2 regions of the Herminiimonas sp. Marseille-P9896 genome follow, and region 1 is predicted to be linked to the other one. Evidence: predicted binding sites of a transcription regulator. Region 1 holds the regulator's gene; the other holds the start of a gene.
The links. Region 1 encodes FNR, which switches genes on or off when oxygen is low (the NO sensors DNR and NnrR bind a similar motif). Its sites were predicted from a motif close to TTGATNNNNATCAA; they were not measured.
Positions count from the first base shown of each region.

Region 1 (4,428 bases):
GACAAAGACTCTACCCAGCGTTCCGAGATCCATAGCGCCGCCATACTTGCTCTGCATCCAGGCAGCGCGAGCTGACGGATGTTGATGTGCCGGCCGACCGGTAGCCTGGCGATGTATAGCTATGACCGTCACAGAAAACTCTCATAACTGGCGGCGCTAATTGATCTTTCCCGTGCAAGCCGGTCTTACGCAGCTGACTTTTGTCCGCTCATGAAGTAACGGCGGCCGACGACCTTTTGCTTCTGGTCGTTTTCTACTATTCATTCCTGTATCGCTACTCTGCGAACACCACCAGCAATTTCCGATGCATCGGCTCTCTTGATAGCTGCGAAGAGGTCGCGGGAGAATTGTTTTTTTACCTGAGTCTGCGTGCGTAATCGCATAAAAGCGATGCGGATAGGATTGTTCTTGAAGCTCGGGGCGCGATGAAATTGCGGGCCTTCTCTCCATTACAGTACTCCCATATCAAAAAACGAATGATTGTTCTAAGGAGTCTGGAACACATTCAACACGCGATTTTTGGTGTGCAAATTATGGTGAGGTTTGTATATGAATTTCTTTGTCAGTGAACAAATTGAGTCTCAGGAAAAGATGACTGTCTCTGCGCAGTACGTCTGTGCCACTGCTGTTCCAGTGCACAAGCGCGTGCCCCTGTCCAATGCGCAAATGGATAAGGTGTGTGCTTATCTTGCAGCGCATCTGAATGGCCGTATGCAGGTCGCCGGACTGGCGGCGCTGATAGGAATGGGACGCACCAGCTTCTTCGAACGCTTCACGATGACGGCAAACATGACGCCGAATCAGTATCTGCAATTTTTGCGCATAGAAAAAGCCAAGGAGCTGATGTGTGATCCTCAGTTCACGTTGCTGGACATTGCGTTTGCCTGTGGCTATTCCGATCAGTCACACCTGACGCGTTTCTTCAAGCGTTATGTCGGCGTATCACCCGGACACTATCGACGTGAGGCCCTGTCGCAGCAATATTCTGCGCAATAAATGTATGGAATAGATACGTCGAGCCGTGCGCAATGCACATGAAAAAATAATTGGATGATCGTGCAAGTTAGAACGATAGTGCAATCATTGCCGTATGGGATTGCGCACAATGGGCTTTCATCCAGGCTCTTGCTTTACCCTATGCTTAGCACCAACCCCTTGCCGTATATATCCCCGCATCATTCAGAAATCAGGATGCATTAGCCGACTGGTTCGCCTGACGAACAACGATGAGTAGTTGCTTAGGTCGGTCTTCAACACTGGATAGTGTTGATCCAGAACTGCATATTTTAATTCAAGCCTAGCAAACAAGAGATGCCGCCTGGTCGGTGTCCGGTTCCGTACGTTTAGCAATAAATGTGCGGGGCAGTCCTTTGGTCTTTTAAAAAATCATGAATGTAAAGTCTGCGTATCTATCCTGGTCACGACCTTTATATTTCTTTGCGACTTTGGGGGCGGCGGCATTGGATGCCGAGAGCCAGAACACCAGTGCGAGTTTCACCACCGTTGGTTTGCGTGCTGCCAATCAGCTCGCCTTGGGTGGTAAAAGCGCGACCGTGCGCGGCGCGTTGGGCTGGCGTCATGCGTTTGGCGATAGCGCACCATTATCGACGCAGGCGTTTTCGGCGGGTAATGTTTTCACGGTGGCAGGCGTGCCTATCGTCAAAAATAGCGCGCTGGTCGAAACCAGTCTTGACTTGCGTTTGTCGTCATCGAGCACGCTCACCTTTGCCTATCAAGGCCAGCTTGGCCTGGATGCGAAGCAGCATTCAGTCAAAGCCAATTTACTGGTGAAGTTTTGAGCAGGGGGAAGCTGTTCGCGTACCTGCCGGTTTAGCTGCAGGTTTCGGTGCCGGCTGCCATCGCCTTCAACAGCGTGAGGTCGAGCAATTCGATTTCACGGTTGTTGACTTTCAGCAGTCCCTGTTTCTTGAACTTGGAGAGCAGGCGGCTGATGCTTTCTATGGTGAGGCCGAGGTAGTTGCCTATGTCTTCACGCGACATGCGCAACTGGAAGTTGGTCGATGAGTAGCCACGTGTGGTGTAACGCGAGGCGAGGTTGACCAGGAAAGCAGCGAAGCGCTGCTCGGCGCGCATATTGCCCAGCAAGAGCATGACGCTTTGTTCACGCGTGATTTCCTGGCTCATCATGCGGTGGAAATGACGCAGCAGCGTCGGCATGGTGCTGAACAATTCTTCCAGGCGCGGGAATGGAATTTCGCAGACTTCGCTATCTTCGAGTGCGACTGCATTGCAGTGGTGGCGATCGGTGCTGATCGCATCCATGCCGAGCAATTCACCTGTCATCTGGAAACCGGTAATTTGCTGTTCGCCGCCGGCATTGATCTGACAGGTTTTGAAATGCCCGACGCGTACCGCATACAGATTGGTAAAGGCATCGCCCATCCGGTACAGATAATCATCACGCGCCACCTTGCGGCGGCGACCGATGATCTTGTCCAGCCTGTCCATATCGTTTTCACCCAGTCCCATCGGCAGGCACAACTGATGCATGCTGCAGGTGGAGCAACTGGCGCGCAGCGCGTTGACGGTCAAGGCGGGATCAGTGCTGGATGGGGAAGGCTGGCTCATATTCCTGGCTCGTATTCTTTACTCATGTGGACCGCGATGCGAAGCAAGGCGGTAATTGGTTTATCAGGACGGCTGTTACTTCATGTGATCTTGTCATCAATCAGCAGCAAGGGCAACTTGTCTTTGACCTGCGCCCATTTGTCATGCTCGGGCATAGGTTCCTTTTGCTTGCTGATGCGCTTCCAGTCCGGATGCTGCGACAGTTCACGATTCAGGGCGACGAAATGCTGCTGTTCCGGTGACACCTCAGTCGCCCCTATGATGGCATTCACCGGGCATTCCGGTACGCACACCGAGCAATCTATGCATTCATCCGGATTGATGGCCAGGAAGTTGGGACCTTCAAAAAAGCAGTCCATCGGGCAAACGACCACACAATCGGTGTATTTACATTGAATACATGCTTCGGTGACGACAAACGGCATTTCCTGCTTTCATTTCTACGCTCAGATACGACATTGTAAACGGTCATGGCAGATTTGCCCCCGAAGCGGGAAATTGGAGTGGTAATTGAGCAGGTTTTATAGCGTCAGTTTTATTTTTGTCCCCATCTGGCGATGACACGGACATAAACGAGTTCACTGATTAATTCCACTAGCGTTTGCGCCACGATGATGGCCGGCAGGACTGGTATCGCACCGGGAATGGCCAGTGCAAGCGGCAGTATCACCAGTGAATTGCGTGTCGCCGAGCTAAAGGCTATCGCGCGGGAGGATGCTGCTTCCAGCCTGGCCTTGCGGGCGATCCACCAGCCGCAAAGCGGAGCCAGTACCGCATAAGCGACATACAGCGGCAGCACTTGTTGTACCGATGTCAGTGCCGTACCCAGTTGCGGTAGCACCGAGATGATGACGATGATGAGTACCAGTGCAGTGGCCGGAACCGGAGCCAGGCCGAGGTAGTTGCTGATGCTGGTGCCGGTCGCACTGCGTTTGGCGAACAACTGCATGATCGCGGCCAGGAACAGCGGTACTGCGATCAGCCAGGTAAAGGCATGGATGAAGGGAGCCACTTCTATATAGTTGGCGACTTCTGCGCCCAGCATCAGGCGCAGGTAGAGCGGCAGCATCAGCATCTGCGCGATGAGCAGTATCGGTGTGGCTGCGAGCAAGAGTCTGGCATCGGCACGGCCGAGGTGCGCGAAGGTGACGACGTAATCTATGCACGGAGCCAGCAAGACCAGCATCACGCCCAGGCGCAGCATAGTATCTTCAAGAAAGAATCCCACCAGCGCGAAAACCAGTAGAGGAATAACAATAAAGTTGGCGATTAGCAGTGCAGCCATAAAGCGCAATTGTTTAAGGGCCTGGCCCAGTTTGACCAGCGGCACTTGCAGGAAGGTGACAAACAGCATGAATGCCAGCGCAGGATTAATCGCACTCTCGGCCGCGGTGGTGCCAGGTATCAGCAATGCGGTAATGGCGGCGATCACTACTGCCGCAAAGTAGATCGCGACCTGCTTTTCTTCGAGCTGCGATCTTATATTTTCGATATTCATTCGTGCTATCTATCTTTAAAGAATGGCAATTTTCAACGGGATAGTCATTCTGTGCAATGTCGGATTTGCATGAGGCCGGCAGGACATGCCTAGCTGTCTGGTATGACTGCTCGTGTTAAAGTGTCGCCGCCAGCGCGCCTAGCGCTTCAAATCAAGCATCATTTTTGGAATTCCCCCATGGAAATTAAGGTCAACTTTCTCGACAAGCTTCGCCTGGAAGCCAAGTTCGATGATTTCACGGTGATCGCCGATCAGCCTATACGTTACAAAGGCGACGGTTCCGCGCCTGGCCCATTCGATTACTTCCTTGCGTCGTCAGCCTTGTGTGCGGCTTATTTCGT
Region 1 covers NZ_CAJEVT010000002.1:985,373-989,800, reverse strand. Annotated here, with positions in the region: gene H7U06_RS10135 (AraC family transcriptional regulator) at 592-996, shown strand; gene H7U06_RS10130 (autotransporter domain-containing protein) at 1,389-1,799, shown strand; gene fnr (fumarate/nitrate reduction transcriptional regulator Fnr) at 1,831-2,589, opposite strand; gene fdxA (ferredoxin FdxA) at 2,670-3,014, opposite strand; gene H7U06_RS10115 (arsenic resistance protein) at 3,125-4,081, opposite strand; gene H7U06_RS10110 (OsmC domain/YcaO domain-containing protein) at 4,265-4,428, shown strand, end outside.

Region 2 (4,428 bases), on a different contig from region 1:
GACCGGCCTACATTGGTATTGGTCAGTTCGGGTGGTTTCTTTGCCGGAGAACGGGCGAAGCAGGCTGACTTCCTCACGCCTTACCTGCGCTATGCACTAGCTTCGATAGGTATCAACGATACCCACTTCTATCCATTGCAAGGTTTAGTCTTTGGTCCTGAGGCAGTGGCACAGGCGGTCAGTGAAGTACGCCAGCCACTGTCAGAGAAATTATCGCAGGCACTTGCCACCGCTTAAGAACGCTCATTATTTGCAGTAGAATCGGCGGAGATCAGGACAGCCCGACATAAGAATCTGGCATCCGACTCTGCCTGAAATTATCACCCGCAAACATACAGAAGAAAAAGATGTCCTGCATTGTTCAACTAATGTGGAAGGCACCTATGGCACTCGATGCAATTGCAGAGGTAGCAGTACGCGCTGTTGGCCGGTTGATAGTCGACCTTATTTTGACTGGGATCTTTTACTGGCCGGGTTGGCTATTTCTCAGAGTCCTGACCCTGGGACGCTATCCGCCATCCAAAGCCACACCACATAATCGCGAATTCGTCGCATTATTCGGCTTAGCGGTCATACTGCTTGCCGTCCTGATACGCGTGCAGTGGTACTGACCAGTCAACGCGTTGCAGAAGCTTTCTCTTGCGCGGCTTGCGCATCCATCTTCTGGATGCGCTCCTGCCTTATGCGTTCATCACGTCTGACCTGCGCGATCTCCTGATCCTGTTTCACCTGTATCGCCCGTTTTTCCTGCAGCTTCTGACGTTCCAGTCGTGCCTGTTCAGCCAGCGCAAGTTGCTCAGCACGATCCGCTTCTGCCTCAGCCCTCTTCGCTTCCAGTGCTGCCAACTCAACTTCAGCTTTATCTGCCTGCACCTGGTAGACATACAGACAGCCGACGACCAGCACCAGCGTCGCAACTATCTTTTTCCACGGCAATGGGGGACTTGATATGACTGGCTCGGTCGGTCGCGACTTGTTTCTTAATTTCTCATCGTAGGCAGAGCGGCGATGCGATGAAGACAAGATGACGTAGGCCTCGCGTATGACTTTCTCGCGGATGTCGCGCTCTTCGACGGTCAGGGTAGCGGGCTCTATCGCCAGCGCAGCCAGAGTGACTTTATACGCTTGCTCGATTTCAGGCTGCGTCGCCTGCCTGCTCACTCCCAACACCTCGTAAAGCGTTTTCATAGCCCGATCTCTCGTGATTTTTATTCCGTCACTTATAAGAGATTTGTTGCCATAATACCATCCCATATATATGGCGTTCCAGCCATATCGAAAGCCGACAAATGATTTATGCGAGGAAATTCCTCCCGCTCTGCGGTGGAAAAATTGAGGCTATAAGGAAGTGAGCTGGAATATGCAAAATGGCCTACGCCACATGCGTAAGCCATTTTTATTATCCGGCTTGCCGCTTGCACTAAGCGGCTGGCTCTAAAGCTTAGAAGCGATAACCCACACCGACACCTATCAGCCACGGATCAACCTTGACCGCACTCAACTGACCGGCCGCAGTATTCACATCACTACGGATCTGCACTTTTTTCACGTCCAGGTTAATCGACCAGTTTCTATCGATTTTGAAATCAACACCTGCTTGCAAGGCCAGGCCGACACTGCTTTTTTCCAGCGTCGCTGCACCATTCAGCAGATTAACGCTGGAGATGCGCGTGTAGTTAATACCAGCACCGACATACGGGCTAATGGTCTTCTCAGGTGTGAAGTGGTACTGCAGCGTCAAGGTAGGTGGCAGGTGTTTGAAGGTACCGATCTGCGCACCGTCCAGAGATACCTTTTGTTTTTGCGGATAGGTCAACACCAGCTCAGTCGCCCAGTTCGGCGTGAAGAAATAGCTGATATCGAGTTCCGGTATGACTTTGGAATTGATAGTGAGGCGGTCCGATGCGCCCACGCCGCCTATCGGATCAGACTTGTTGGCCGGATCGAGATTGACGGCGCGCACACGGACCAGCCACGAACCTTCTTGCGATTGCTGGGCAAATGCTTGCGAACTGAGGGCTGCCAACGAACACAGGGCGATGGCCAATACCGATTTTTTCATGATTACCTTCTTGGTTGGATGGGAACGGTTCTACGTTACGCCTCCGCCATTTCGGGTATTTGATATCGATCAAGTATTGTGCGAATTGCTGTTGCCAACACATACGCAGCAATAAAAAAGCCGCACCCTTACATTAGTAGCAAGGGTGCGGCCTGGACAGTTCAGATCAGGAAGCAGCGTAGATGTCGTTGCGTGTCAGCGGCACTGCTGCTTCAGCGCCACCTGGTTTGGAAGCAAGTATCTGATAGATACCGGTACCGCCATACTCAAACTCCAGTGCACATGCCGCCATGTACAGACGCCAGACGCGGTAGGCTGACTCACCAACGTATTGCAATGCTTCTTCGCGGTGATCTTCCAGTCGGCTGACCCATTGTCGCAGCGTCAGCGCGTAGTGCGGACGCAAGGCTTCAACATCGTGGATTTCAAAACCAGTCTGCTCCATCCGGCGCTGGATGTTGCTGACGGTATCCAGTTCACCATCCGGGAACACATAACGGTTGATGAATTCGGTATCTATCGTGCGTTGCCAGCCCTCTTCATCATGCGTAATACCGTGATTGAGGAAGAGCCCACCCGGACGCAGCACGCGTTTGATGGTGGCATTGTAGACCGGCAGATTGGCCAGGCCCACATGTTCAAACATGCCGATACTGGAAATTTTGTCGTAGACGGATTCACCTTCGAGGTCACGATAGTCGCGCAGCTCTACCGTCACCAGATGTCCCAGTCCTTCCGCTTGTATGCGCGCTTGCGCGTATTCGTACTGCTTCTCGCTGAGGGTGATGCCATGCGCCTTGACGCCATAGTGACTGGCAGCCCAGCACACCATCGCCCCCCAGCCGCAACCGACGTCGAGGAAACGCTCGCCCGGTTTAAGTCGCAGCTTGCGACAGATGTGATCGAGCTTGTTTTCCTGCGCTTGTTCCAGCGTATCTTCCAGCGAGTGGAAGTAAGCACATGAATACACCATCTGCTTGTCCAGCCATAGCTTGTAGAAGGAGTTGGACACGTCGTAGTGGAAGGAGATCGCAGCCTGGTCGCTGCTGCGGGAATGCTTGTGCGCGAATTCACCAGAACCAAACGGCGTAGTCGGCAGATTCCTTGGCTTCGATGGCAAACGCCAGGCATCGCGCAGGAGTGCCCAGCGCGTTGCAAGCGAGAAGTCAAACGAAGCGAAATACTGCTTGAGACCCAAAGCGGCATAGAGATCGCCATCGATATCGATCAAGCCGTTGATGTAAGCATCCGCCAACGGCAAGGGACTACGCCCGAATACCAGTTTGCGCAGCACAGTCGGATCACGCAACAGCAGCGTGAACTTGGGTGTCGCAATTTCTATCTGGTCGAGCTTTTCGCCCAACACACGGAATGCAGTCGCACCGGGGAAGTTGTGTAACAGATGCTTCAGGATGCGCAGTGCCGCTTCTATTTGCGCATTACTGAAAGAGTCAGCCACTAATGCAGCTGGTGTAACAAGATGGTTGTTTCGATCGTTCATCGCTTAAGCCCTATCTGAAAAATTTCTGATGGGACCGCACACGCTCGTGCGGCGGCAATAAGTATGCTGTAGACAAGAAACGCGGCGCTATGTTCATAGCGCCTGTGAAGAATGGCTGCCGGTACTGCGCAGACAATATTTGCCCTCCCATCCACAGAACGCGACGGAGGACTTAATCCAGGTAAGCAAACAGATTTCATGTAACGCTCCCCCTTATTTAAAAAGAAAAACGATTACTTCGACCTAATGCGACACTGTATGACGTAGCAACATGCCGGGGCAGTGTCTTGATACGTACAGATTAAATTGGAAATATCACCGCCATGCCATGGAGATGGCAAGGCAGCAATCAGAGGCGATTATACGATTATGTTTACAAGCGTGCATCGCGCTGCAATATGCAGGCGATACAGTAGCGATTAGCAGGCAGGAAAAAATAGATTATTTACTGCGGGCATCTATATCGGCCAGGCATTCCCGGCCTTTTTCCGTAATTTCGTAACCACCATCTTTCTCTGCGATATGCCCTTTCTTGCCCAGAAAGGTTTGCACATCGGACTTCAATACTGTTGCGGGATCAGTCGCAATGGCGCGCAAGCCATTGATACAGCTCTTGATGAATAAGGTTTGCTTGCCCTTTTCAGTCAAGGCCAACTGACCATTTTTTGCGTATTCGATATATTTGAGACCGAGCAGGCGCTTGGTATTTCTTGCTACACAAGCGGATGGCCGTTCTCCGTGCTTGATACCGGCAACTATCTGCCCCAGCGCGTCGAACTCATCCGTCGTTAAATCACCACCCATTACTGCTTCCAATCTCAAATATATAAGTCACGACCACCACCTGGCGGCAGCTTAAAATCGC
Region 2 covers NZ_CAJEVT010000003.1:494,257-498,684, reverse strand. Annotated here, with positions in the region: gene H7U06_RS12610 (FMN-dependent NADH-azoreductase) at 1-237, shown strand, start outside; gene H7U06_RS12605 (DnaJ domain-containing protein) at 616-1,188, opposite strand; gene H7U06_RS12600 (OmpW family protein) at 1,442-2,062, opposite strand; gene H7U06_RS12595 (cyclopropane-fatty-acyl-phospholipid synthase family protein) at 2,229-3,563, opposite strand; gene H7U06_RS12590 (hypothetical protein) at 4,005-4,367, opposite strand; gene H7U06_RS12585 (hypothetical protein) at 4,419-4,428, opposite strand, start outside.
Region 2: H7U06_RS12600 (OmpW family protein) is a predicted target of FNR. The motif match lies at 2,122-2,135, and genes of this name have one in related genera.